DNA from 4 places in the Nonomuraea sp. NPDC048882 genome. Region 4 is predicted to be linked to each of the others. Evidence: riboswitches for the same ligand, from Rfam matches in the RefSeq annotation. Region 4 holds a riboswitch; each other region holds the start of a gene.
The links. Region 4 has a riboswitch for cyclic di-AMP ahead of AB0C27_RS10865 (CHAP domain-containing protein). Riboswitches for the same ligand answer to the same signal wherever they lie in the genome.
Positions count from the first base shown of each region.

Region 1: linked by a shared signal. The riboswitch ahead of AB0C27_RS32920 (C40 family peptidase) and the one ahead of AB0C27_RS10865 (CHAP domain-containing protein) in region 4 are both predicted to bind cyclic di-AMP.
Region 2: linked by a shared signal. The riboswitch ahead of AB0C27_RS26510 (C40 family peptidase) and the one ahead of AB0C27_RS10865 (CHAP domain-containing protein) in region 4 are both predicted to bind cyclic di-AMP.
Region 3: linked by a shared signal. The riboswitch ahead of AB0C27_RS41085 (hypothetical protein) and the one ahead of AB0C27_RS10865 (CHAP domain-containing protein) in region 4 are both predicted to bind cyclic di-AMP.

Region 1 is NZ_JBEZGB010000010.1:191,156-198,173, reverse strand. It holds gene AB0C27_RS32925 (hypothetical protein) at 1-412, opposite strand, end outside; gene AB0C27_RS32920 (C40 family peptidase) at 699-1,220, opposite strand; cyclic di-AMP (ydaO/yuaA leader) riboswitch at 1,294-1,459, opposite strand; gene AB0C27_RS32915 (C40 family peptidase) at 1,995-2,969, opposite strand; gene AB0C27_RS32910 (NYN domain-containing protein) at 3,053-4,375, opposite strand; gene AB0C27_RS32905 (phosphotransferase family protein) at 4,520-5,596, shown strand; gene AB0C27_RS32900 (response regulator transcription factor) at 5,578-6,261, opposite strand; gene AB0C27_RS32895 (histidine kinase) at 6,258-7,018, opposite strand, start outside.
Region 2 is NZ_JBEZGB010000007.1:348,737-355,754, forward strand. It holds gene AB0C27_RS26490 (thioredoxin domain-containing protein) at 1-386, opposite strand, end outside; gene AB0C27_RS26495 (Uma2 family endonuclease) at 594-1,133, shown strand; gene AB0C27_RS26500 (branched-chain amino acid aminotransferase) at 1,198-2,295, opposite strand; gene AB0C27_RS26505 (3-isopropylmalate dehydrogenase) at 2,586-3,632, opposite strand; cyclic di-AMP (ydaO/yuaA leader) riboswitch at 3,731-3,877, shown strand; gene AB0C27_RS26510 (C40 family peptidase) at 3,931-4,467, shown strand; gene AB0C27_RS26515 (class I SAM-dependent methyltransferase) at 4,612-5,427, shown strand; gene serA (phosphoglycerate dehydrogenase) at 5,960-7,018, opposite strand, start outside.
Region 3 is NZ_JBEZGB010000014.1:272,447-279,464, forward strand. It holds gene AB0C27_RS41070 (PP2C family protein-serine/threonine phosphatase) at 1-754, shown strand, start outside; gene AB0C27_RS41075 (response regulator transcription factor) at 899-1,498, opposite strand; gene AB0C27_RS41080 (site-2 protease family protein) at 1,651-2,955, shown strand; gene AB0C27_RS41085 (hypothetical protein) at 3,024-3,980, opposite strand; cyclic di-AMP (ydaO/yuaA leader) riboswitch at 3,986-4,127, opposite strand; gene galT (galactose-1-phosphate uridylyltransferase) at 4,196-5,275, opposite strand; gene AB0C27_RS41095 (DeoR/GlpR family DNA-binding transcription regulator) at 5,272-6,051, opposite strand; gene AB0C27_RS41100 (uridine kinase) at 6,410-7,018, opposite strand, start outside.
Region 4 is NZ_JBEZGB010000003.1:163,076-170,093, forward strand. It holds gene AB0C27_RS10855 (hypothetical protein) at 1-82, opposite strand, end outside; gene AB0C27_RS10860 (hypothetical protein) at 220-567, shown strand; gene AB0C27_RS10865 (CHAP domain-containing protein) at 958-1,659, opposite strand; cyclic di-AMP (ydaO/yuaA leader) riboswitch at 1,672-1,808, opposite strand; gene AB0C27_RS10870 (Gfo/Idh/MocA family oxidoreductase) at 1,925-2,878, opposite strand; gene AB0C27_RS10875 (aldo/keto reductase) at 2,976-3,797, opposite strand; gene AB0C27_RS10880 (hypothetical protein) at 3,896-4,840, shown strand; gene AB0C27_RS10885 (DUF6716 putative glycosyltransferase) at 4,843-6,081, shown strand; gene AB0C27_RS10890 (polysialyltransferase family glycosyltransferase) at 6,104-7,018, opposite strand, start outside.

The sequences.
Region 1 (7,018 bases), on a different contig from region 4:
GCCCGTCGACCCGGGCCACCCGCGCCAGGCGGGCGGCGTCCCGGGCGGAGTCCGGCACGATCACCAGCGGGCGCACCGGCCGGCCGAGCACCCGGGCGACCCTGAGCCCGGCCCTGTCGGCCCTCGCCGCCAGCTCCTCCAGCCCGTCGCCACCGCTGCCGTCGCCGTCCTTGCCGCCGCCCTTGTCGTCGCCTGCAGCGCCGCGGGCGTCTTCACCGCCGCTGCCGCCACCGCTGCCGTCGCCGGGGCCCACGACCGTGGAGAGCCGTCCGCGGCGGATCACCGTGCCGCGGCCCGGCCAGAGGTCGCGCGCCTCCGGGGGAAGGATCGGGGAGTCGTGGAGCGGCGCGCCGCCGGAGGCGATGAGCAGCAGGCAGGCCACCACGGCTCGTCGGCTCACCTGCTCGGACACGAAGCCCGATCGTAGCCGGACCCGCACGGACTTCATCCCGGCCGATCCGCCGCCGCCCACGCGGGCCGGTCCACACCGCCGTTCCGGCCGCCCGGCCCCACAGGGTGACACGGACGTGCCATGGGGATCCTGAACGTGCCCTGGCGTGCCTCGCGGGTGGCCGTAGGTGCGCCGTGAGGGCCGGGGACGGGCCGGGGGCGGCCCTGGACGTGTGAGAGGCGCCTTGGACGTGCGAGAGCCCCGTCCGGATCCGGGAAGGCTTTCCGTGGATCCGGGCGGGGCTTCTTCACATGCCGGGACGGACCGCGCCGACGAATGACGACCGGCGCCAACCGCCCAGCTTGTCGATGCGCACCCGTTCGCCTGTCCGAGGCGAGTGGATCATCTTGCCCTTGCCGACGTACATGCCGACGTGGCCGAGCCCGTTGAAGAACATGAGATCACCGGGCTTCAACCGCCGCCAGGAGATCTTGTTCCTGATGCGGGCGAACTGGCTGCTCGCCACCCGCGGGAGCTTCACTCCGGCTCTCTTCCAGGCGAACTGGACGAGACCGGAGCAGTCAAACGAACCAGGTCCTGTGGCTCCGTATCGGTACGGGTCACCGATCTGGTTCTTGGCCACGGCGACGGCCTTGCGGGCCTTCGTTTGCTGCCGAGCGACCTTGGCTGCCCTTCGCTGGGCGGCCGTGACCTTCTTCGAGGTCTTGGCGGTGGTTTCCGCCTTCACCGTCGTGACGGTCGATTCGCTCGTCGTCTCCGCCTGAGCCGTTGGGGCAAGGAGGATGGAACCTCCGGCCGTCACGGTCATGGTGAGCGCTACGCCACTCAGGGCAAGGCGGGACAGACGGGGGTTATGCAGGGAGCTGGACAGGATTTCTCCTTGTGTCTTCCACGAACGCCTACCGGGTTAGCTGACGGATTCGGGCCTGGAAGTCGCCCTACGGCGCGATAAGCGCGCCGATTCACCCCTGATCCCTGGGGAAACGTGGGATCGCTGGGTCCCCGGCTCCGTGCCTCCTGGCTGCACGGATTGGGCAGGTCGAAGCCCCGATGAAATGACATGGGGATATCGGGGAACGACCGGCGGATTTCTATCTGTCGCACATCGAGAGGGGACCGATGCGGGTTCGCGGGGCCATGGCTTGTGCACCGCGACGACGCCAGAAGCTACGCCGAAAGTTCAAGGATCGGCAAAGCGTGAGCCCGGCTGTAAAGATCAGACAGAGGACTTTGTCAGGTTCGAAACCCCTGCTGGAACACCAGGTTATGTTATGGAAATGTGACCCTGCTCACACTTGAGCGGGCCCAAGATTGTCAGGTCCAAGTTGTCGCTTATGTCACAGATTTCCCGTTTAAATCACGCGTTCGGGACCTGGGAGCGCTCCCGAGGCTTGTGCCCGCCTTAAGGGAGAGTCACGGCAGATTTCCGGATATGTACGGCGGCGGCCGTAGGCATCAACACAGGCCACAAGGCATTCCAGAACGCGACTCCGTCTCACGAACGATGATCCATAGTAGGATGAGGCAGAAAAAATCCCGCCGCCGGCCGAGAGCGGCCGGACGGCGGGATCGGAAACCGGCGCTACGGACGCACGGCCCCCACCAGCGTGCTGCCGTACGACGAGAGCTTGACCACCTTGACGACGTCACCCGTCTGCGGCGCGTGCACGATCTGCCCGTTGCCCGCGTAGATGCTGACGTGCCCGAGCCCCGCGCTGAAGATGAGGTCACCGGGCTGCAGCGACTTGAGGTCCACCTTGCGGTTGGCTCCCCACGCCCACTGCTGCCACGTCGTACGGGGCAGCGAGACCCCGGCCGCCCGCCAGGCCGCCTGGGTCAGCCCCGAGCAGTCGTACGAGCTCGGCCCCGTGGCACCGAACCGGTACGGCTTGCCCACCTGTGCGAACGCGAACCGCAGCACCGCCGCCGCGCTGCCGGAGGCGGGGCCGGTGTACTTCAGGCCCACGCTGTTGGGGTTGCCCGGGTTGTAGGCCCCCAGCTTCTCCAGCAGCTTCTTCTGATCCTTGATCAGCTTGAGGATCTCCGCGCGTTCCTTCTCGACGCCGTCGCGCTCCTTGTCGGCGTCCTGCAGCGCCTTCTGCGCCTTGCCCCGCTCGACCTTCAGGCCCCGGTTCTCCCGGTCGAAGGCCGCCAGCTTCTCGGCCTTCTCCTGCGAGACCTGCCCGGCCAGGGCCAGCCCGGCGAGCATGTCCTGCGGGTTGGGCGCGCCGAAGATGCCGGGCCACGAGGTGACGTCGTTGCCGGCCTGGTAGCTGGAGACCGCCATGCCGACGACCTCGGCCCGCAGGTCCGCGACCGTGGCCAGCTTGCGCTTGTAGCTCGCGTTGAGCTCGCCGTACGTGGACTTGGCCTTCTTGTAGCGCTCGGTCGCCGTGTTGTAGCGGTCGACGACCTTGTCGGCCTTGTCGTTGAGCTTGTCGAGCTTGGCCTTCGCCTGCGCGAGCGTGGGTTTGGGGTCAGCTGTGGCCGCCCCCATGGGGATCAGCATCAGCCCGAACGCGAGACCCGTGGCCACCGGCACCCGGCCAAACCTCACTTTGTCGCCTCCCAGGGATTATATCTGGGGCGAAATAGTACAGAAGTGGCGGGTGTGGTTCGACTAAACCGCCATTTCGTAACTTAGGCGCGACCGAGCCTGCGCAGCAGCAAACCCGACGGAACGGGTCTGGCTCCCATCCGCCGGACGGACTCGGCGACCTCGCGGTCCGACGACACCACGGCGATGGCCCGGCCCGGCGGTTCGGCGCGGACGAGCTGGCGGATGAGGTCGTCGGCGATCTCCCCGGGGGCGCTGAACAGCACCCGTACGCCGCGAGGGGCCACCACCTGCACGGGGGCGTTGAGCTCGGCCCCGTCGAAGACCACGGTCACCTCGACCCTGGTCTGCGCCACCAGCCCGCCGAGCCCGGTCATGAGCCGGTTGCGCTGGTCGGCGAGGGTGAGGGTGCCGTAGCCGGTCTTGGTGACGTTGTAGCCGTCGATGATCAGGTGCACCTGGGGCAGGGCGAGCAGCTGGTCGAGCAGCTGCGGGTCGTCGTCGGCCAGGGCCCGCGCGGGGACGCCGCGCACGCCGGGGCGCTCGCCGGTGACCGCCGCGACCGAGTCGGCGGGCCGGCTGATCGTGGTGGGCAGGGCCAGCTCGCGGCGCAGCCCGGCCGAGGCGTCCTGCAGCGCGTCGAGCAGCACGCGTACGCGGGCGTCCTCGATGCTCCTGCCCTCGCGGGCGGCCCGGCGCGAGGCTTCGAGCTGTTTCTCCACGTCGGCCAGCCGCTCGCGCAGCCGGCGCAGCTCGGACTCGCCCGCGCTGCCCGCGGCGCTGGCGGCGTGCCTGGCCTCCTCGGCGGCCTGCTCCATCTCCTCGGCGCGCCGCACCGCGCCCTTCGCCCGCTCGCGGGCGTCGTGCAGCTTGCGGCGCAGGTCGGAGTTCTCGGCGCGGGCCGCCCTGATCTGCTCGCGCAGCCGGTCGGCCTCCTCCTTGGCGGCGGTCTTCTGCGTGGCCAGCTGCTCGCGCAGCCGGGCCACCACCTCCTCGCGCTCCGAGCCCTCGGCCGCGACGGCGGAGCGCTCCAGGTCGGCGCGGGCGGTCTCGATCATCTCCTCCCAGCCGGGCGGCCGGGTGAGATAGGCCGCCGCGGCCACGAGCACGGGATCGGCGGCGGGCGGCACGTTGCCCTCGGCCAGCGAGGCGACCAGCTCGGGCCAGCCTGCGGCCACCGACTCGGCGACCAGCTCGCGGAACTTCTTGTCGTTCTCCAGCTGCGCCGCGATGGGCGCGCTGCCGAGTTTGGCCCGTTTGCGGGACTCGAACTTGGCGATGCCGCGCAGGGGCGGCGGCACGGAGGCAGCGGGCATCGTCCCGAGGACCTGAGAGGCCAGATCGACCACGTTGAGCCGCACCTGCTCGGGAAGCGGGCGAGACAGGCCTTCACCCGCTGAACTCATCCCACTTGTCCCTTCGTGACATGCCCTTTCAGACAAGGGTACGGCTGTTGCGTACCTGACCGTAACGACCACTCCTATATGGACAAGCGCTTGCTAGGCGGTATACGACTGTCGAAGGGCAGATGTCCATCCGGGAGGCCCGTCGTGACGGAGCAGATGCGCACCTCCACCCGTGACCTGGAAGAACTGCGCCGGCGCGCCACCGTGTGGCTCCGGTCCAAGGTCGGCGACAGCGCCACGGTGTCCGAGATGTCCAGGCCGTCGGAGAACGGCATGTCGAGCGAGACACTGTTCTTCACCGCCACCTGGAACGGGCACGCCACACGCTGCGTGGCCAGGCTCGCACCTGCTCGGGAAGCCGTTCCCGTCTTCCCCTCGTACGACCTGGAGTCCCAATTCGCCATCATGCGCCTGGCCAGGGAAAAAGCTGGGATCCCAGCGCCGCGCACCCTATGGTTCGAGCCGGACCCAGGGCCGCTCGGCACACCGTTCATCGTCATGGAGCGGGCCGACGGCGAGGTGCCGGCGGACGTGATGCCGTACACGTTCGGCGGCTGGCTGTACGACGCCTCCGCCGAGGACCGGCGCCGGTTGCAGGACGGCAGTGTGGCCGTGCTGGCCGCGCTGCACCGGACCGCGTTCACGCCGGCCGAGCTGGCCCCGTTCGGCGCTCCCGGGCTGCGCGCGCACGTCGACGCGCAGCGCGCCTACTACGAATGGGCGCACGGCGCGTACCGCATCCCGCTGCTGGAGCGGGCGTTCGACCGGCTGGAGCGGCTCTGGCCGGACGATCCCGGCCCCGACGTGCTGCTCTGGGGGGACGCCAGGATCGGCAACCTGATGTTCCAGGACTTCACGCCGGTCGCCGTGTTCGACTGGGAGATGGCCGCCGTGGGGCCGTGCGAGCTGGACCTGTCCTGGATGATCTTCTTACACCGCTTCTTCCAGGACCTCACCGCCGGTGCCGGCCTGCCCGGCATGCCGGACTTCATGCGCGCGGAAGACGTCTGCCGCACCTATGCGAACCTGACCGGGCACGAGCCGCGCCACCTGCACTTCTACGAGCTGTACGCCGCCCTGCGCCACGGCATCGTCATGGCCAGGATCTGGCAGCGCAGGATCCACTTCGGCGAGCAGACCAGGCCGGACGACCCCGACGACATGGTGTTGCACCGGGCCACCATCGAGGAGCTGCTGGCCGGCTACGAACCCGCGTCGTAGACGAGCAGCGCCACCTGGACCCGGTTGTTGAGCTCCAGCTTGGTCAGGATCCGCGAGACGTGCGCCTTGACCGTGGGCACGCTCATGAACAGCTCACGCCCGATCTCGGCGTTGGACCTGCCCTGACCGACGGCCATGGCGACCTCGCGCTCCCGCTCGCTCAGCCGGTCGAGCAGCTTCCTGGAGCGCTGGGCGCGCTCGTCGGCGCCGCCGTCGGACACGTGGGTGATGAGCTGCCTGGTCACAGCCGGCGACAGGATCGGCTCGCCCGAGGCCACCTTCCTGATCGCCTGCACCAGGTCGCCCGGCGCGATGTCCTTCAGCAGGAACCCGGCCGCCCCCGCGCGCAGCGCCCGCAGCACCTGGGCGTCGGCGTGGAACGTGGTCAGCACCACCACCTCGGGCGGCGCGGCCCTGCGGCGCAGCGTCTCGGTGGCGGTGAGCCCATCGATGCCGGGCATGCGGATGTCCATCAGCACCACGTCGGGCCGGTGCTCGGCCACCAGGGGCGGCACCTCGGAGCCGTCACCGGCCTCCGCGACGATCTCGATGTCGGCCACGCCGCCGAGGATCATCGACAGCCCGGCGCGCACCATCGCGTCGTCGTCCACGATCAGCACCCTGACGGGCGGCGCGCCGGCCTGCTCTCCAGCGGGCGTGCTCATGTGTCGTCCTCCCGAGTCGTCTCCACCGGCCACGGCAGCCAGGCGCGTACCACGAACTCCCCCTGCGGCGTCGCGCCGTGCTCAAGCCGGCCGCCCGCGAGCTCGGCCCGCTCGGTCAGCCCGATCAGCCCGGCCCCCGCGCCCGGGATGCGGCCGGGAAAGCGCGCGGACTGGCGTGCCCACAAGGGGTTGCTCACCTCCACCGACAGCTCCTTGCCCGGCTCGCCCGTCACGGCGACGCGCACCGGCGCCCCGCCGGCGTGCTTGCGCGCGTTGGTGAGCGCCTCCTGCACGATGCGGTAGAGATTACGGCCGAGCCCCTCGGGCGCGCCGGAGACCCGCAGGTCGAGCCGGACGTCCATGCCCGCGTGGCGGCACTCCTCGACCAGCGAGGGCAGGTCGGCGAGCGTGGGCTGCGGCCGGTCGGGCACCACGTCGTCGCCGTCGGGGGCGGAGTGGCGCAGCACGCCGATCACCTCGCGCAGGTCCTGCAGCGCCAGGTGGGCGTTGGTCCTGATGGCCCCGGCCGCCCTGGCGATCTCGGCCGCGGGCGCGTCGGGCCGGAACTCCAGCGCGCCCGCGTGCAGGCTGAGCATCGAGATGCGGTGGGCCAGCACGTCATGCATCTCCCTGGCGATGCGCTCGCGCTCCAGCCGCTTGGCCTCCTCGGCGGCGCCGTCGGCGCGCTGCCTGAGCGACCAGACGAGCTGGCGCCTGGCCCTGACCACGACGCCCCAGGCGAAGATGGCCAGCACGG
Region 2 (7,018 bases), on a different contig from region 4:
GCGTAGAGCGCGTCCCTGAAGGCCAGCCAGTTCGGCTCGGGCACGCAGCGGGCGGCCGCGGCGGCGCGGATGGAGTTGGAGCGCATGGGCTCGTCACGGAAGATCGTCACGGTGTGGAAGACGACCTTCACCTTCCCCTCCCTGGCCAGCCGCTGAATCGTCGTGTCTACTTTGGCGTGCATGTCCTTGCAGACGGGACAGTCGAAGTCCTCGTACACGTCGAGCACGGGGGCCTTGCTCCCCAGGTCGGCCAGGACCATCGAGCCGTCCGCCTGCCTGGTCAGGGTCACGCCGTCGGACGACTCGCCCGGCTCGGAGAACGCCAGCACCCCGAGCACGGCGATCGCCAGTCCCGCCACCGCGACCGCCAACAACCGCTTCATCATCAGCCCACTCTCACCTCGTCGATCGCGCGAACCCTACCGGAAGCGGAAACAACGCCCGCATAAGGCATGCCCGCCCGGCGGGATCGTGCGGGACCTTTGCCGGGCCCATACCTGTCCGACATCGGCGGGCGACGATCACACCCTGTTGTCACACACCCGTCCGGCCGTACGCTCGATCACCCCCGACGCAGGTGAAGGACGGAAGGCATGGCCGGGCCACTCGAAGAGCGATTTCGCAGCGTGCGCGATCTGCTTCCTGAATATCGGGTGGAGACGGCGCGCGGCCGGATCGTGGTGAACGAATCCGGGACATGGCAGCACAATACGCTCGTCTTCCAGATGGTGTGCCGGCTGATCGGCCCGGCGGTCGAGCGGGGCTGGGAGATCTGGCCGAACATCACCGTCTATCTGGGCAGGAACGCCGACCGCTACGTGCCCGACCTGGCCGTGGTGCCCCGCCGCCCGCGCATGCGAATGGAACACGCGGTGTACGGGGACGCGACCGTGCTGCTCGTCGACATCGTCACCGCCGGCAGCGTCTACGAGGATTATCACGTCAAGCCGGGCGAATACGCGCAGGGCGGGGTGCCGCTTTATCTGCTGGTCGATCCGCTGCAGTGCACGGTGAAACTCTTCGGCCGGCCTGAGGGCGGGAAATACGGGACGGAAATTCTGGTGGCGGGCGCCGAACCGCTCATTCTTCCGGCGCCCTGGGAATTCGCCGTGGAAACCGGGGAACTCTGGTGACCGGATTCCCCGGGGCGCGTCGGCCCCGGGGGCCCGGGGCCGCGTGGTCCCGGGGAGTTCCAGATCAGACGATCTTGTGGATCCAGTTGTGGGCGTCGGGGCGGGCGCCGTACTGGATGCCCACCAGCTCCTCGCGCACCCGCATGGTCACCGGGCCGGGCGTGCCGTCGGCGATGGTCCAGGAGCGGTCGGCGCCCTTGACCGTGCCCACCGGCGTGACCACAGCGGCCGTGCCGCACGCGAACACCTCCGTGAGCTCGCCCGACGCGCACGCGGCCTGCCACTCGTCCACGGTGATGAGCCGCTCCTCGGTCTCCAGCCCGAGGTCCCCGGCCAGCTCCAGGATCGAGTCCCTGGTGATGCCGGGCAGCAGGGTGCCGGTGAGCGCGGGGGTGACGAGCTTGCCACCGAAGACGAAGAACAGGTTCATCCCGCCCATCTCCTCCACGTAGCGGTGCTCGTGGGCGTCCAGCCAGACCACCTGGTCACAGCCGTTCTCCACCGCCTGCCGCTGTGCGACGAAGGCCGCGGCGTAGTTGCCGCCGCACTTGGCGAAGCCGGTGCCGCCGGGGGCGGCCCTGGTGTACTCGGTGGACAGCCAGACGGAGACGGGCTTGAGGCCGCCGGTGAAGTACGAAGCCGCCGGCGAGGCGATGACCATGTACTTGTAGGTCTTCGACGGGTAGTTGACGCCCAGCCCCGCCTGCGTGGCGATCATGAAGGGGCGCAGGTAGAGGCTGTGGCCCTCGGTGGTGGGCACCCACTCCTTGTCGGTCTGGACGAGGAGCTCCAGCGAGTCGACGAAGGTCTCCTCGGGCAGTTCCGGCATGGCCATGCGCGCGGCCGAGCGGTTGAAGCGGGCGGCGTTCGCGTAGGGGCGGAAGGTCACGATCGACCCGCTGAGCTGGCGATACGCCTTGAGGCCCTCGAACAGCTCCTGCGCGTAGTGGAAGACCGAGGTGGCGGGGTCGAGCTGCAGCGGCCCGTACGGCAGCAGCCGGGCGTCGTGCCAGCCCTGGCCCTCGGTGTAGTCGATCGAGATCATGTGATCCGTGAAGGTCTGCCCGAAACCGGGGTCCGCCAGTACCTGCTCCCGCTCGGCCGCGGTGCGAGCGTGGTCGGATAGCTGCACGTCGAAGCTGAGCTTCTGAGCGATGGTCATGACGGCGGTCCTTCTCTCTGCGGTCTACCGAAAATCTACCGAAATCTACCGAAAGTTACCGGATCTGCGGGATCTGCCCGCCGGCTGCGGGCCCGCTGCGATGAGCGGCCATGCCCGTAAGGGCAGTCCGTACTTCCTATTGTCTCGCCATATGGGATAGCAAGGGGCCAAAGGGGTGGTTAGTCCTTTTGGCCGCTGGATTCGCCTGCGCGGTCGCCGGAACCCGCACACGAAAAAGCGCCCGGCAGCCCTCCTCGGACCGCCAGGCGCTTGATCGGGGCTAGGCGGTCCTAGCCGGATACTCGCGCGGTGATGTCGTCGCCGATCTCGTGGGTGGTGCGACCGGCCCAGCCGGCCAGGCGCTCGACGATGTCGTCGGCGACCGCCTGCTCGACCTTGGCCGCCTCGGCGCGCAGGCCGAGATGGTCGAGGAGCATGGCGACGGACAGGATGGTCGCGGTGGGGTCGGCCTTGCCCTGGCCGGCGATGTCGGGCGCGCTGCCGTGGACCGGCTCGAACATGCTGGGCGCGGTCCGCTCGGGGTTGATGTTGCCGCTGGCCGCCAGGCCGATGCCGCCGGCGATGGCCGCGCCGAGGTCGGTGATGATGTCGCCGAACAGGTTGTCGGTGACGATCACGTCGAAGCGCTCGGGCTGGGTGACGAAGAACATCGAGGCCGCGTCGATGTGGCTGTAGTCGGTGGTGACCTCGGGGTATTCCTCGGCCACGCGGTTGACCGTGCGCTGCCACAGGTCTCCGGCGTAGGACAGCACATTCGTCTTGTGGACGAGCGTGAGCTTCTTGCGCGGCCGCGACTTGGCCTGCTCGAACGCGTAACGCACCACGCGCTCGACGCCGTGGGCGGTGTTGAGCGACTCCTGGGTGGCGATCTCGTGGGGCGTGCCCCGCCGCATGGCCCCGCCGGTGCCGGCATAGAGGCCCTCGGTGCCCTCGCGGACGACGATCATGTCGATGTCCTCGGTGGGCGTGTCGGCCAGCGGCGTCTCCACGCCGGGGAACAGCTTGACCGGTCGCAGGTTGACGTAGTGGTCGAAGGTGAACCGCAGGCGCAGCAGCAGGTCGCGCTCCAGGATGCCGGGCGGCACGCTGGGGTCGCCGATGGCGCCGAGCAGGATCGCGTCGAAGCCGCGCAGCTCCTCCAGCACCGAGTCGGGCAGCGTCTCGCCCGTGCGGTGGTAGCGTGCGGCCCCCAGCTCGTAGTGGGTGGGCTCGATCTTCGTACCCACGGCCTCCAGGACCTTGAGTCCTTCGGCGACGACCTCGGTGCCGATGCCATCCCCGGGGATGACGGCCAAGCGGATGTTACGCGACTCCATGGGCTGTACCTTACCGGCTCGTCTCGTCTGACGAACACACCATCTCAAGGTCCGGACGTCCGATTTGGGGGGTTTACGACCTCTTGACCCATTCGCTAAAGTCCATCGGGCCTAATCCACACAACCGCTGTGTGGAGCCGGGGACCCATTTCTCCCCCAGGGGCGAATCGGCGCCCAGCGCGCCGTAGGGCTGTCTTCCAGGCCCGAGCCCGTCAGCTAACCCGGCCGGCCCCATGGAAGGACAAGTGCTCTGTCTCGCATCGCCATCGTCCTGGCGGCCGCGGCCGCCGGACTCACCTTGGCCACCCCAGCAGCCCAGGCAGCCACCCCCGACGACGACACCACCACCCTGACCGGCGCCGAGATCAGGCGCATCCAGGAGAAGCAACTCCCCGTTCCCGCCTGGAAGATCGCCATCAGATACGCCATGGACAAACGCGGCACCCCGTACGTCTGGGGCGGAGCGAGCAGGCAGGGCTACGACTGCTCGGGGCTGATGCTCCGGGCCTACGAGGCGGCCGGGATCGAACTCCCGCGCACCGCCGCGCAACAGTTCGGCGCGTTCTCCAGGAAGATCTCCTGGGACCACCTCAAGCCCGGTGACCTGGTCTTCTTCAGCGGGCTCGGTCACGTGGGCATGATCTCCAAACCCGGCTACATGGTCCACTCGCCGCACACGGGCGACGTGGTGAAGGAGGAGAAGTTCTCCGACTGGCGCAGGCAGGCGTTCGTCGGAGCGGTCCGGCCGGATCGCGCGGGCGTACGCGAGTGGAAGCAGGTGCTCGAACACCGCGAGGAGACCGGCCCCACCCCGCTCACCGCCTCCGTGGAGTGAGCCGCACGAGATAGACGGCGAGTGGGCGGCGGCCGCGCGGGGCCGCCGCCCACCCGCACCCGCCCGGCGCGCGGCCGCAGAGAGCGCGGAGCCGCCGTCCGCCCCACCCGCCGTGCGCCGCGCGCGCGGACGTAGCGTGAAGGCATGTCACCCGAGAAGGTGCACCTGACGGAGGAGAAGGCCACCCTCCTCGCCACGCTCTACGGCAGGGCGCTCGACGCCCGATCCCCCCGCCCGATCCTCGGCGACCGCATGGCCGCGGAGACGCTCGACCGGATCGAGCACGGTTTCGGCAGAATGGGCATGACCCCGGGCAGTGCCGCCGCGGTCGCGCTCAGGGCACGTTTCCTGGACAGGTGGGCCGCCGGGTTCCTCGACGCCCACCCCAAGGCCACGGTGCTGCACCTGGGCTGCGGGCTCGACACGCGTGTACACCGGCTCGATCCGCCGGACTCCGTCCGCTGGTACGACGTGGACTATCCCGAGGTGGTGGAGCTGCGCCGGCGGCTGTTCCCCGAACGCCGGGCCTACGCCACGGTCGGCACGTCGGTGACCGACCTGGCCTGGCTGGAGCGGGTCCCCGCCGACGCCCCCGCGCTGGTCGTGGCCGAGGGCCTGCTCTACTACCTGGACCCGGACGGCGGCCGGGCGCTGCTGCGGGCCATCGTGGAGCGGTTCCCCAGTGGCCTGTTCGTCTTCGACGCGCTGAGCTCGTTCGGGCTGCGGCTGCAACGGCTGAACAGGCCGGTGCGGAAGGCCGGGGCCACGATGCACTGGGGCATCGACGGCCCCGCCGAGCTGACGGCGATCCATCCGGGCCTGCGCTGCCTGTCGGCGGTGAGCGCGTTCGACATCGACGGGTTCGACCTGCTGTCGGTCACCCACCGCGTCGTGGCCCGGATCGCCTCACTGGTGCCGGGGATGCGGCGGACCGCGGTGTTCTACCGGCTGGAGTTCTGAAAGGCGCCGCCATCTAGCTGCGCTCCAGCCGCGCTCTAGCCGGGTTCTAGCCCTGTTCTACTGCCCGGAGCTCTGCGGAGCGCCGCCGTTGTCGCGCCGGTCCAGTGCCATCTGCACGGCCTCGACCGCCTCGTCCTCGTGGTCGTCGGCACGGTTCCAGGCATACATCTCGTACATGTCACTCATCTCATTTCGCGGACGTCGTTCGACTGGGAAGCCGGACTCCGGTCGGGAATCCGACCGGGCCTGATCGCGTGGTCCGGGTCACGGACCGGACGGAGGGACTTGACGGCCGACGCACACGCCGCACACCGCGACGGGTCGTCGACCTGCCCTAACAGGCCCCGCCGCGGCAGGTAATAAGTACGAGAACCTGGCGCATCACCGACAACAGTACCTGAGCATTCTGCTCGGATGTCCTACTATCTCGCATGGTGAGACGCGAAGGGCCGCCCCGTGGAACGGAACGGCCCTTTTCCGCTGATATCAGAAGAGACGCAGGTGTGTCAGTCCGCTGTGTCAGTCCGCTGTGTCAGTCCTCCAGGTCCACCGAACGGCCGCTCTCGGCCCCGATCTCGGCGCCGATCTGCTCGACGACCTCGGCCGGGATGGCGGAGTCGACGGTCAGCGCGATGAGCGCCTTGCCGCCCTTGACGTCACGGGCCACCTGCATCGAGGCGATGTTGATGCCGTGCTCGCCGAGGAGGCGGCCCACCACGCCGACGATGCCGGGGCGGTCGGCGTAGGTGAGGAAGCAGAGGTGGGCCGTCGGCTCGATCTCCATCTCGTAGCCGTTGACCTCGACGATCTTGGTGATCTGCCGGGGGCCGGACAGCGTGCCGGAGACCGAGACCGTGCGGCCGTCGGCCAGCACACCGCGCACGGTCACCACGTTGCGCCAGTCGGGGCTCTCGGCGCTGGTCACCAGCTCGACGGCGATGCCGCGGTCCTTGGCCAGCAGCGGCGCGTTGACGTAGGTGACCTGCTCCTCGACCACGTCGGCGAAGACGCCCTTGAGCGCGGCCAGCTCGATCACCCGCACGTCCTGGGCGGCGATCTCGCCGCGCACCTCGATGTCGAGCTTGGTGGCCACCTCGCCCGCGAGCGCGGTGAAGACCCGGCCGAGCTTCTCGGCCAGCGGCAGGCCCGGCTTGACGTCCTCGGCCACGGCGCCGCCCTGGACGTTGACGGCGTCGGGCACGAACTCGCCCGCGAGCGCCAGCTTCACGCTGCGCGCGACCTGGGTGCCGGCCTTCTCCTGGGCCTCGTGGGTGGAGGCGCCCAGGTGCGGCGTGACGACGACCTGGTCCAGCTCGAACAGCGGGCTGTCGGTGCACGGCTCCTTGGAGAACACGTCCAGGCCGGCTCCCGCGACCCGGCCCTCCTTGATCGCCGAGTAGAGCGCGGCCTCGTCCACGATGCCGCCGCGGGCGACGTTGATGATGCGCACATTCGGCTTGACCTTGTGCAGCGCCTCGTCGCCGATGATTCCCAGGGTCTCCTTGGTCTTCGGCAGGTGCACCGTGATGAAGTCGGCCTGCTTGAACACCTCGTCGAGGCTCACCAGCTTGACGCCGAGCTGCGCGGCGCG
Region 3 (7,018 bases), on a different contig from region 4:
GCTCGCCGTGCTGATGGCCCGCACCAGGGGCAAGCTGGGCGTGCAGGGGCTGCGCGGCGACGCGATGCTGCTGGAGCTGCGCGACCGGCTCAGGAGCCAGGGCGAGCTGCCCCAGCTGCCGAAGGACTGGGGCGGCAAGGTCGTGCTCAAGCAGGCGGGCGGCTCGTCGTTCGGCGGCGACTTCCTGGTCTCCATGCGCGACGGCAACTCCGTCGAGATCGCGCTGGTCGACGTCTCGGGCAAGGGCGTCGACGCGGGCACGAGAGCGCTGCTGCTGTCCGGCACGTTCGGCGGGCTGCTCGGCTCGGTCGAGGACTTTTTGCCCGCGTGCAACGCCTACCTGCACAGGCAGCGCGGCGACGAGGGCTTCGTGACCGCGGTGCACGTACGCCTCGACCTCGACACCGGCGACTACACGATCACCTCGGCCGGGCATCCGCCGGTGGTCAAGTTCGACGCGGGCACGGGCAACTGGCAGGTCGCCACGGCCAAGGGCGTGGTGCTCGGCGTGGTGCCCGACCTGCACTGCGAGCCCGACAGCGGCACCCTGCGCCGGGGCGACGCGCTGCTGCTCTACACCGACGGGCTGATCGAGCAGCCCGGGCGCGACATCGACGCCGGGCTCGACCGGCTGCTCGGCGAGGCCGAGCGGCTGCTGCCCTCGGGCTTCCGCGACGGCGCCAGGGCGCTGGTCAACGCCATGGCCTCGGGGCACAACGACGACTGCGCGCTGGTGCTCATCTGGCGTCCCTGAGCCGCCGACCCATGACCTTTTACACGGTGCGGTCGTGACGGCGTTCACTGGCAGCGGGTGCGTGCGGCTGGCAGGCTCTACGTGTTCGGGTCCCGGCGGAGCGGCGCGGCTCCACCGGGTCCCGTCACAGGCTTGAGCTCCCGTCTACAGCCAGCCGGAGTCGCTGGCGATGCGTACCGCGTCGAGCCGGTTTCGTGCTCCCGTCTTGCACATGATGCGCGACAGATGATTGCGTACGGTCCCCACCGACAGGAACAGCTCGTCGGCGATCTCCGTCGAACGAGCCCCGCCCGCGGCGGCCCGCAGCACGTCGAGCTCCCGCCGGGTCAGCGGGTTGGTCGCGCACTGGAGGGCGGCCACGGCGAGCTCGGCCTCGATGGCCCGCCGCCCGGCCGCCACCTGCCGGATGCCCTCGGCCAGCCGCTCAGGCGGCACACACAGGCTCATGAAGCCCAATGCGGCGCCGGCCAGGGCCTCACGCACCTGCGCGGGATTGGGCGCGGCCGACAGCAGCAGCACCCCGCACCCCGGCACCTGCTCGGCCAGCGAATCCGCCGCCGCGGGCTCCCCGGGCAGGTCGAGATCGACCACGGCCACGTCGGCCGCGGCGGCCCGCGCCGCGCTCACCACCTCCCGAGCGTGCCCGGCCTCGGCGACGACCCGCAGGCCAGGCTCGGCCGCCAGGGTGACGAGCAGGCCACGGCGCACCAAGGGCAGGTGCTCGGCGATCAGTATGCGGATCAAGACGTCCCCCTCCGTCGTCTCCCAGCGTGATCGCTTGATCGCGCACTGTCAATGCCCGTCGGAACCGGTAAGCCGTACGGTGTGACGAGTTCGACTACTCTGGGGCTGTCGGACCCTTCGTCTGTCCTGTCGTCTGCCGGGAGCACACCTCGATGAACTGGCTCTACGTCGTGGGGATCATCCTCTTCCTCCTCGGGCTGATGGTCTCCATCGCGCTGCACGAGCTCGGCCACCTGGTGCCGGCCAAGATCTTCGGCGTGAGGGTGACCCAGTACATGGTGGGTTTCGGCTCCACGGCGTGGTCGCGGCGCAAGGGCGAGACCGAATACGGCATCAAGTGGATCCCGTTCGGCGGCTACATCCGCATGATCGGCATGCTCCCGCCGCGCCCCGGCGACGAGCCGGGCAAGCTCAGGAGCACCGCCACAGGCCCTTGGCAGGGCCTGATCGAGTCGGCCCGCGACGCCGCGCAGGAAGAGGTGCGGCCGGGCGACGAAGACCGCGTCTTCTACCGCAAGAAGTGGTGGCAGAAGGTCATCATCATGTCCGGCGGCCCGGCCATGAACTTCGTGCTCGCGTTCGTCTTCTTCAGCATCCTGCTGGTCGGCATCGGCCTGCCCGCCTGGGCCCCGGTCGTCTCGCCCGAGACCCACACCTGTGTGATCCCGATCTCCGAGCAGCGCGCCCAGTGCGCGCCCGGCGACAAGCTGACGCCCGCCGCCCAGGCCGGCATGAAGCCCGGTGACCGCATGGTCTCCTTCGACGGCCAGAAGATCGGCTCCTGGGACGACGCCACCCGCCTGATCCGCTCCCACGGCCCCGGCCCGGTGCAGCTCGGCATCGAGCGCGACGGCAAGCCGATGACGCTCAGCGTCACGCTCATCGCGCAGGACCGGCCCAACCTCGAAGACCCCGAGAAGATCGACAAGAACGTCGGCTTCCTCGGCGTGCTGCCCACCGAGGTCATGGAGAAGCAGAGCCTCGGCCAGGTCGTCGGCTACATGGGCGAGCTGACCGCCCGGGTGGCGGGCTCGCTGCTCAACCTGCCGGAGAAGATGGTCGGCGTCTGGCACGCGGCCTTCTCCGGCGACGAGCGCGACCCCGAGGGCCCGGTGGGCGTGGTCGGCGCGGGCCGCATGGGCGGCGAGATCCTCGCCTCCGACCTGTCCACCGAGAAGAAGATCGCCATCTTCGTCAACCTGCTGGCCGGCTTCAACCTGGCGATCGGCATGTTCAACCTCATCCCGCTGCTGCCGCTCGACGGCGGTCACGTCGCCGGGGGCCTGTGGGAGGGCATCAAGCGGGCGTACGCCAAGGTCATGAAGCGGCCGGAGCCGGCCTACGTCGACATCGCCAAGGTGCTGCCGCTGACGTACGCGCTCGCGATCGTGATGATGATCATGGCAGGTCTGCTCGTCTACGCCGACCTGGTCAACCCGCTCACGCTGACCAACTGACGCCCCCTGAACATGACGCGGGGCCCGTGCCGTCTCCTCGGCAGGGGCCCCGTTCGGCTTTCTCGGCGTCAGTTCATCGAGATGTGCACGTGGTCGAAGTGGTTCTCGGTGATGCTGCCGCGGTTCGACATCGTCCGCCAGCCCGACCCGTGGTTGATCCGCTGCTTCCAGATCACGTACTTGACGCCCAGCTTGCCCTTGTTCGCCAGCGCCCAGTCCGCCAGCCGGTCGCCGAGGACGTTGTTGGCCGCCGACGGCATCGAGCCGCCCGTGCTCATCATGAAGTCGCAGGCCCGGCCCAGCGGGTGCTCGCCGCTCGCGCCCGCGCGGAAGCAGCCCACGGAGAACGGCAGCGCGAAGTTCTTGGCCACCTGGGCCTTCATCAGCCGTGTCCGCGGGGTGATGTGGTCGGGGCCTGACGGCAGCTGCGGTGCCCACGAACCGTCGGAGTTGCGGCCCGTCGCGAACGGCACCAGGTCCTTGAGCTTGTCCTCGATGTCGTCGATGACCTTCTCGGCGTCGTCGCGCTGACTGTCCACCTCGGCCGCGTCGGCCTTGATCCTGGTCGTCAGGGCGGCGGCCTCCTTGCTGGCCTTCTCCTTGTCGTCCTTGGCCTTGGCCACGCTCTGCACGACCGCCTGCTGCTCAGCCGTCAGCTGTTCGAGCAGGGCGGCGCTGCTGCCGCGCTCGGGGGTCATGAGGAAGGGGAGCGAAGGATCGGCGTTCTGGTAACGCAGGCGGGCGATCTCGGCGACCCGCTGCTCGGCCGTGGCCAGCGCCTGCTCGGCGGTGGCCAGCCTGGCCTTGGCCGCCTCGGCGGCCTGCTGGGCCTTGGCCAGCTCGACGCGCTTGAGGTTGTACTTCTCGATGAGCTTGTCGACCTTGGTGTTGAGCTGTTTGAGCTGCGCCCGGAGCTTCGCCTCCGAGGGTTTGGGGGCCGCGGACGCCGGTATCGCCGGAAGGACGGCGACGGCGGCGGCGGTGATCAGACCGATGGCAAGAGTCGCGGGGGACGAAGCCGCCACGTAGGTGTTCCTCTCCCTCTGCCGGCCGGGTTAGCTGACGGGTTCGGGCATGGGAGTGCGCCCTACCACAGAAGCGGATTCACCCCAGGTGCGGTTTCGGGTCCCCGGCTCCCGGGCCACGCGCCCGGGATTAGGCAAGCGACGGCTGTTATGGCCGGTGCTTATGGGGATATTAGTGGTAGATCCCGAGTCATGCGACCTTAAGTGGAAATCAATTAGTGATCTACTTGTGATCGAAGCATGCGCGCCGCCTCCTCCGGCAGCACGTCGTTAACGAAGGCGCCCATCGCCGACTCCGAGCCGGCCAGGAACTTCAGCTTGTTCGGCGCCCGCCGGATGCTGAACAGCTCCAGGTGCAGGTAGGCCAGCTCCCTGTCCTGGCGTACGGGCGCCTGATGCCAGGCCGAGATGTACGGCATCACCACGCCGAACAGCCCGTCGAAGGCCCGCAGCACCGAGGTGTAGAGGGGGGCGAACGCCGCCCGCTCCTCCTCCGTGAGCGCCGCCAGGTCCGGCACCTGCCGGTGCGGATACACGTGCACCTCGAACGGCCAGCGCGCGGCGGCCGGCACGAACGCCGTCCACAACTCGTTGGCGGCCACCACCCGCGTCCCCGCCGCCCGCTCGGTGGCCAGCACGTCGGCGAACAGGTTGCCCGGCCCCCGATGGCGGGCAGCCGCGCCGAGCTGCAGCTTGGTCTTGGGCGTGACGTACGGGTAGGCGTAGATCTGGCCGTGCGGATGGGCGAGCGTGATGCCGATCTCCTCGCCCCGGTTCTCGAAGCAGAAGACCTGCTCCACGCCCTCGATCCCGGAGAGCTCGGCCGTACGGTCGGCCCACGCCTCCATGACCAGCTCCACCTGGGCGTCGGAGAGCCTGGAGAAGGAGGAGGAGTGGTCGGAGGTGAAGCACACCACCTCACACCTCCCCACGCCCGGACGGACCTCACTCAGCCCGCCCACCTCCTGATAAGTCCCGAAATTTGTGGAGAAAGAGGGAAAGCGGTTCTCGAACACCACCACGTCGTAGTCGTAGGCCGGGATCTCCGTCGACCGCTCGTCCGACGACGGGCACAGCGGGCACTCCGACGTGCCGCCGGTCGGCAGGAACGTACGCGTCTGCCGGTGCCCCGCGACCGCGATCCACTCCTCGGTCAGCGGGTCGTAGCGCAGCTCTGAGGCCACCGGCCGGGGGTCGAGCGTCCGCCGGTCGATCGCGCTCCTGTCGGCGTCGTCCCGCCGGTCGAAGTAGATCAGCTCCCGGCCGTCGGCCAGATGGGTGATGGTGCGCTTCACTGCGAGCCCTCCGCGATGATCAATTGCCCGGCCCTTTCGGCCAGGTCGGTGCGTGCGTCCTCGGGCAGCCCCGCGTCGCTGATGACCACGTGGGCCTCGCTCAGCTCGGCGATGGTGCTGATGCCGACCGTGTTCCACTTCGTGTGGTCGGCCGGGACGACCAGCCTGGTCGCGGCCGTCACGAGCTCTCTGTCGGTCTCCGACTCCAGCAGGTTGGGCGTGGTGAACCCGGCCCGCACGCTCATCCCGTGCACGCCGAGGAAGAGCGTGTCGACGTGCAGACGGCGGATCGCCGCCACCGCGACCGGCCCCACCAGCGCGTCGGACGGCGTGCGCATCCCGCCGGTCAGCACCACGGTGCGGTCGGTGCGCGGGTTGCGGTGGAAGACCTCCGCGACCGGGATCGAATTGGTGATCACGGTCAGGTCGGGCACGCCGATCAGATGATGGGCCAGCGCCCACGTGGTCGTCCCCGCCGACAGCGCCACGGCCGTGCCAGGCCGGACCAGCCCCGCCGCCTGCCGCGCGATGGCCTCCTTCTCCTGCTGCTGGCGGGCGGACTTGGCGGTGAAGCCCGGCTCCTCGGTCGACCCGGGGCCGAGCGCGGTCGCGCCGCCGTGCACCTTCTCCAGCAGCCCGCGCTCGGCGAGCACCTCCAGGTCGCGGCGGATCGTCATGTCGGAGACGCCGAGCTCGCGTACGAGGTCGGCCACCCGGACGCCGCCGTGGCTGCGCACGCGTTCGAGAATCGCCTGCTGACGCTGCTGTGCGAGCACGCCCGCTCCTTCCAACAGATTCCACCAAATTATGACACGGAATTGTTGGGGAATGTTAGTTCGCCGGGGATGCTTGCGCTGGTCGGCGTGGGGAGAGACGTTGGGAACTCATGCCGTACCCGATCACCCTGTACCCGATCAGTGGGAGGCGAGCTCCATGGCCAGGCGCGCACGCAAGGGCAAGGCACGCAGGAAGAAGAAGGCGAACCACGGCAAGCGCCCTACCGCGCGATGACGGCCGGGTGGCCGCCGCCCTTCCCCTTCCGAGGCGGCCACCACGGCTCAGCTCCAGGCCTCGTCATCGACCCGGCCACTGTCGCTCAGGCGTCGGCCCCGTCTTCGACCCGGACACCATGACTCAGGCGTCGGCCCCGTCCCTGACGAGGACGGCCGGCCGCCGCGGATGATCGGCCCGTACGACCACATCCGCCGCCTCCTGCGGCCTGACCTCCCGCTCGTAGCGCCGGTAGGCAGGCAGCCGCCACCTCTCGTCCTCGGGCATGCCGCGTTCGAGCGCGCCGGGCGACAGCCACAGGTGCACGCTCACCTCGAACGCCAGCCCCCGCCCCAGCAGCAGCGTCCCGTCCACCAGGACCACCCCGCCGGGAGCCAGCTCCTCGTACGGCACCCGGTAGGCCCGGTCGATCGCGCTGTCCCACAGCGCAGGCAGCACCCGCCCCGACCCTCCGGGGTTCAGCGGCTCCAGCACCTCCCTGCGCAGCGCCCCCGCGTCCAGCCAGTCGTCGTAGAAGGCGTCGGGATCCGTCCTCCCGTACTCCAGCCGCAACGAGGCGGGCCGCAGGAAGTCGCCGGCCGACACCCGCAGCACCGGCCGCCCGCGTAGCCGCAGCGGCGCGACCAGCTCGTCGGCGAGCGACTCCGGGCGTGCGGAGGGGGCGCCGTCGACGGCCACCCGCACCCACGAGCCCGGCGGTCTGCCGGAGATCAGCTCGGCCAGCTCCTCGAC
Region 4 (7,018 bases):
CCGAAGCGGCGGTCACCGGACCGGCGGTGACCAGGAACAGGACTGTCGCGATGGAGAACGCCGCGAGCACACGCATCATCATGCCTTGATGACGTACGGCGGACGTGATCGGTTCGACCGGTCCTATCCGGGTCTCGCTGTGTCCGGTGCAGCGGCGTCCCCATACGCGTCTTCGGGTCATGATGTGCGCTGGGAGCGATTGGCTGCGGAGGAGTCCTGTTGAGCGAGACAGTGCCGGTGATCTCCGGTGACGCGATGTTCTGGGCTTATGACGTGGCGCTCGCGGTTCTCTTCATCGAAGCCGCCCGAGTCGGGGCGGAGGAGCCGGTGGACCTTCGGCCCTCGTGGTGGCCGGAGTTGGAGCAGGATCTCCGCACGCACGCGTTGGCCGGCAGCAGTTCCGCGGTCCTGCTGGACGATTTCAGCGAGGATCGGCGGCAGGTGCTCCTGCGCTGCGTCGTGGAGGCGGCTCGACGGATCGAGGCTCGCGGTGGCGTACCTCTCGCTCCGGCTGGGCGGCATTGGTACTACGGAACGCCGGCGGGGCGGATCGTGCAGGGTGGATAGGCGTGGCTGTGAAGCGTGCGTCGCGGATGGACATGGCTGCGTAGGTGCTGGTCACGGGCGTTCGTTGATACCGCCTCGCGTGTATGGGCCGATTGTTGGTCCATCTTTACTGAGAGAACGCTCGCTCGCGAACCGCCCTCTGACGACGCTCGAACGTGTCCGGTAACCAGGGCCGGGGGTTCGACGGCGAGCGGAGCGAGCGGGGGGTTTGGGGGATCGAAAGGGGGCGGCAGCCCCCTTGGGGAGCGCTGTCTGGAGTCTCGTGGCGCGAAGCGCCCCCTTGGGGAAGGCCTTGCAGTTTTCCCCGGGAGCCCCCCGAGCGGGGCCCGTACCTCCGGAAAGGCGCGAGCGCGCGCCCCCTCGTGGGGCGCGCGCTCGTGGGTGGGTTTGTCAGGCGGCGTAGTCCGGGTAGCCGTAGCCGACGACCTGCGACTTCGGACGGACGCGCTCCTCGACCCGGCCGTTGCCGGTGTTGCCTTCGATCGTGGAGATGGTGCCGTTCTGGTTGTCCTTCAGGACGAAGCCGACGTGCTGGATGTCGCTGAGGGACTTGCCGCCCTTCCAGGAGAAGAAGACCACGGCGCCGGGCTTGGCGACGTCGCCGAAGCGGTGGTTGGCCCGGAACCACTTGGCGTGGGCGACGGTGTAGGCATCCCAGCCGACCTGCGGGCGGGCGCCGGTCTGCTCGCCGACCCAGGAGACGAACATCGAGCACCAGGCGGCGTTCAGGTACGCGTTGCGGTTGCCGCCGTCGCGGGCCACGGTTTCGGCGGCGCGCTTCGAGTTGGCGTACCACTGCTGGTACTTGGTGCCGCCGCCGGAGGCGTTCTCGGAGGTGCCGATCTGGGCCTTGGCCACGGACAGGACCTGGTCGGCCGTGACGTTGACCTTGGTCTCTTCGCTCCTGTCACCGGCCTTGTGGGCGGCGGTGGCGGAGTCCGGGTGCCTGGCGGCGGTGGCCGCGGCTACTCCGGTCGCGGTGTCGGCGTTGGCCGCGAGAGGGGCGCCGAGGGCGGAGGCCAGGATGGCTCCGCCCAGGAGGGCGCGGGTGATGCCGGTTTTGGGCGCAGCAGTAAGACGGTACTTGGCCATCGAGGGGGTTACTCCTTGCTTCCATGCCGCTTACCGGGTTAGCTGACGGGTTCGGGCGTGGAAGCTGCCCTACGGCACCGGAGTGCCGATTCACCCCAAGGACATGGGTCCCCGGTTCCGTACGAAGACGGATTCAGCGGTCACAGGACGATCCTGTGATCTTTCGTGCGATGGTCAGACATAGCCGGACAAACCGGGCGTATGCCTCAAGGTGCCTCATAAGGTAATACATGAGGCAAGAGGATTACAAATCCATAAAGCGCAGTCAGGTGAGTTGTCTGCGCGCGTCGGCCAGAAGTCCCATCATGGCAAGGGATTCGTCAAGCGGCATGATCGAGGATTCGGTCCTGCCTTCGGCCGTGGCGGCACGGACTTCGCGAAGCTCCCCGGCGTATCCGTTGTCCGCCGGATCGAGAACGTGCTCTTCCGGCTCCATGGAGGGCCCGGTGAGGAGGATCCGCTTCGGCGCCCAGAACGGCGCCGGGATGTCCGCCCGCATCTGAGTACCCACAACACTGGCCATGTTCGGGTAATTCCCCAGCAACGAGGCCGCCACGAGAGCGTGCCGTCCGCCGGGGTAGAGCAACGTGCCGGCCGCCTCCGCGTCCACCCCGGTCGGGGCCAGGGAGCCGGTGAAGCTCAGGCCCGAGGGCGTGCCGAGGAGCAGCTGAGCCAGGCTGAACGGGTAGATCCCCAGGTCGAGCAGGGCGCCGCCGCCCAGCTCCGGCGCCCACAGGCGATGCGCGGGATCGTACGGGGCGGCGAAGCCGAAGGTGGCCTGCACCGAGCGGAGCTCGCCGAAGCGCGGATCGGCCGCGATCTGCTGGATGAGGGGGTTGAACCGCATCCACATCGCTTCCATCAGGAACACGCCCGCCTCGCGCGCCAGCCGCACCATCTTCTCGGCGTCGTCCACGGTGGCCGCCAGCGGCTTCTCGCAGAGCACGGCCTTACCGGCGGCGATGGCGGCCTCGGCCACCTGGAGGTGCTGGGCGTGCGGGGTGGCCACGTAGACGGCGTCGATCGCCGGATCGGCGCACAGTTGCTCGTAGGAGCCGTAGGCCGACTCCGCCTCCAGCGTCGAGGCCAGAGCCTGCGCTCTGGCCAGATCTCGTGAGCCGACGGCGCCCACCCGCATGCCCGGTTCGGCGGCTATGGCCGCCCCCACCGTACGCGCGATGCCGCCGGTCGCCGCTATTCCCCAGGTGAATTCTCGCACGCCGCAGATCGTACAGGAAAGGTAAAAATATGGTTATGTGGGGATAAATCGGGACACCCCGAAAACCTCTCCCGTCACAAAGGCGGTGAACCGCCCGTCACGCCACGTTGAACGTGTCAGGATCCGGCCCGATGCGCTGCCCCCTGTTCATCGCCCCGATGGCCGCCATCGTCTCCGGGTCGAGAATGAAGTCGAACACGTCGATGTTCTCCTTGATCCGCGCCGGCGTGACCGACTTCGGGATGACCACGTTTCCGAGCTGCAGGTGCCACCGCAGCACGATCTGCGCCGGCGTCCTGCCGCACTTGTCCGACAGCATCGTCAGCGCCGGATCGGTGAGCAGCCCCTTGCCCTGCCCGAGCGGGCTCCACGCCTCCGTGAGGATGCCGTTGGCCTCGTGGAAGGCGCGCAGCTCCCGCTGCTGCAGGTACGGGTGCAGCTCGATCTGATTGATGGCCGGCGTGATGTCGGTCTCGTCCATGAGCCGGGTGAGCGTGGCGACGGTGAAGTTCGACACGCCGATGGCCCTGACGCGCCCGTCGCGGTAGATCCGCTCCAGAGCCTTCCACGCCTGGACGTACTTGTCCTGCCGCGGCACCGGCCAGTGGATGAGGTAGAGGTCGATGTGATCGAGCCCCAGCCGGGTCAGGCTCTCGTCGAAGGCGGCCTCGGCGCGGTCGTGGTCGCCGTTCCACAGCTTGGTGGTGACGAACACCTTCTCGCGCGGCAGCCCGCTCGCGCGGACGGCCCGGCCCACTCCTTCCTCGTTGCCGTAGGCGGCGGCCGTGTCGATGTGGCGGTAGCCGGTCTGGAGCGCGATGGCGACCGCCTGCTCGGCCTCGTCGGCCGGCACCTGGAAGACGCCGTACCCGAGCTGCGGGATCTGCACGCCGTCCGTGTTGAGCAAGAGCGAGTTCATACTCTCCATTGTTCATACCGCGTTCCTGCGGGCTTAAGGCGGTGGGGCTAGCTTGAAGCGGTCGTGAACGGCCCATCACCCCGCTGGGAGGGCAAGGAGTGGTCGAACAGGCGTCGGCCTGGGTGGAGTCCCCGCTCCAGATGCTGTGCGCCGTCGAGGCCCACCACGCCGGGCTGCTCGGCCCCGCGACGGCCGTCGTGCCCCGCGCGGGCCTGCGGCCGCTGAAGGCCACGCGGCGTGAGCTGCGCGCGCTGGGGCTGCCCGACGGCCTCGAACTGGCCGAGCCGCGCGAGCGCATGCCGAGACGCGTGCAGGCGGTCGGGGACGCCTTCTCCGGACGGGTGCAACTGCGCTGGCTCGCCTCCGGCCCTGGCCGCATCGTCATCGTGGATGACGGCCTGGCCACGCTGCGGCTGCTGGAGCTGCTGGCGGCGGGCCCGCACCGGCCGCTGCTGCGCGCCCGCGCCCGTTCCACGAATGTGCGCGCCCTGCTCGGGCTGGCCGCCGCGGTGCGGCTGCGGCTGAGCGAGGTGGCGGTGTTCACCGCGCTGCCCGTGGACGAACGGCTCGAAGCGGCCGTCCGCCGCGCCGGTGTCGATCTCGTGCGCCACGACTTCGCCTGGCTGCGTGCCCAGCCGCCGAGCGCCGAAGGACCGGCCGAGCGCACGGTCGTGCTCGGCACCTCGCTGGTCCGCAACGGCCTCGTGCACCGCGACCACTACCTGCGCTGGCTGACCGACCTGGCCACCCGCGAGCCCCTGGCCTACTACCCGCACCGCCGCGAGGACCCCGTGGACGTCGCGCTGATCCGGGAGCGTCCCGGCATCACCGTCCACGACGCCGGCGCGCCGGCCGAGCTGACGCTGCGCGGCCTGGACCCCGGCCAGCGCGTGCTCAGCCTGCCCTCGACCGCGATCACTTCGCTGCGGGTGCTGCTCAGCCCGCGCGGCGTCGCCGTCGAGCCCGTGGACGTACCCGATGACTGGTGGACCAGCAGGGCGGCTCCCGCCCTGCGCTCGCATTTGACAGGAGTGTCCGGTTGAGAGTGCTGGCGGTCGCCGACTCCGACTCGTATCTGAAATGGGCGGCCTGCCTGCTCGGTGACCTGCCCGAGGGCTGCGTGACGGAGCTGGTCGTGGTGCGCACGCCGATCGCGCCCTCGCCCGAGCAGATCGCCGCGGCCGTGCGCGGCACGCGGGGCGAGGGGCGGAGCGGCAGGCGGGGAGGCGGGCCGGACGAGGGGCCGGACGAGGGGCCGGACGAGGGGCAGGGCGGCGGGCGGCCGCCGGTGTTGTCGGCGCGCTCCGTGCGGCGGCTGGCCGAGCGCACCAGGCCCGACGTGATCCTCGTCGCCTGTACGGGCCCGGTGGTCGACGTGCTGGTGGCCGAGGTGCTCGGCGGGCTGCGCCCGCGGCCGGTGTTCGTCAGCGGTCTGCCCGGCATCTCGGTGCCCGCCACCGAGAAGGCGTGGCTGTTCCGCAGCGGCTGTGACCTGTTCGTGGTGCACAGCGAGCGGGAGGTGGCCGAGTTCGCCGCGATCGCCGGCCGGCTCGGCGGGGGAGGGGCGGTGGGGCTGGCCCGGCTGCCGTTCCTGCGTCCCGAGGCGGGCACGGGCAGCGGGAACCGGGTGGTGTTCGCCACCCAGGCCAAGGTGCCGCGCGAGCGGGAGCGGCGCGAGCGGATCCTGCTGTCGCTGGCCGAGCTGGCCGAACACCGGCCCGACCTCGACGTGGTGGTCAAGCTGCGCGCGCTGGAGGGCGAGCGGCAGACGCACAACGAGCGCCACCACTACCAGCGGCTGTGGCGGGAGATGGGCGAGCCGGGCCGGCTGACGTTCGCCGCCGGGTCCATGCAGGAGCAACTGGAACGGGCGGCCGGGTTCGTCACGGTGAGCTCGACGGCGGCGCTGGAGGCCATCGCCATGGGCGTGCCGTCGCTGGTGCTGCGCGACTTCGGCGTGAGCGCCGAGATGATCAACCTGGTGTTCGAGGGCAGCGACCTGCTGGGCACGATGGAGGAGCTGGCCAAGGGCGACTTCCGCGCGGCCTCGCCCGCCTGGTGCGCGGCCAACTACTTCCATCCGGCCGAGCGTGACTCCTGGACGGGGCTGCTGGCCGGGCTGGTCGCCGGGCCGCGGACGCCCGCCAGGTCGCTGCTCGACGGCCCCGGGCACGCGGCGGCCCGGCGCCGGGCCCGGCTCCGGGTGGAGGTGCCCCCGAAGATGTTGCGGGCCGGCTACCGGGCCAAGCGCCGGATGCGCCGCTACCTCAAAGCGCTGACCTGAGCCGTACGCCAGAGCGACGGCCTCAAAGCGCTGACCTGAGCTTCCTGCGGATCCTGGTGAACGCGCTGGGCCTGGCCGCGTCGGCGAGGCCCAGCATCTCCAGCCGCCTGCGCTTGAAGTAGCGCGGATCGAACGCGATGCCGTCGGGCCGCAGGTCGGGGTAGGCGTCGGCCTGCATGCAGTAGCCCACCGCGCGCAGCAGCGTGGGCAGGTCCGGCTCGGGCGGCCGCTCGATGTGGCCCTCGGCCGACAGCCTGGGCAGCAGGGCGTCCACGATGGTGGCCGGGATCCGGTTGCTGTTCTCGTACGGGGTCAGCCGCCGCAGCACCGTTTCGGTCCCGTACGAGGCCACCGGCAGCCCGAAGTAGCGCCAGGCCGTCACCAGCCCCGTGGAGAAGCAGCCCACGACCAGCTCGGGCCGCAGCGCGGCGAAGCACACCTCGGCCGGCACGCTCTCCTGGGCCACCGTCAGCCGCACGTCCAGCGGTTTCGCGGCGGCCCGCAGTAACTGGGCGTGGCGGCGGCCGGCGGCCGGGTGCGGCTTGAAGACGACGTCGGTGTGGCCGCGCGCGACCAGGGCCTTGAGCATGGTCTCGTGCAGGCCGGCCTCCTCCTCGGGCGTGAGGAGGTCCAGCGCCGACAGGTACTGGCCGAGGATCATCGCCGGCCCGGACACTCCGGATATTTCCGAAATCTCCGACACTTCGCGCACGACTGACAGGAAGCGCTCGCCGGGCAGGATCTCGGGGGCGACGCCGTACTCGCTGAGCAGCAGCGGTTCGAGCCCCGGCACCAGGTCCAGGTGGATCAGCCGGTCGATGCGCCGGAAGATCTCGGCGGGCAGCGGATCGCGCGTCGGGCCGTAGCTCATCAGCCCGTCGGAGTAGACCGAGATCGGGCAGTCGCGCACCAGCCCCGCGATCGTCCGCGCCGGCGG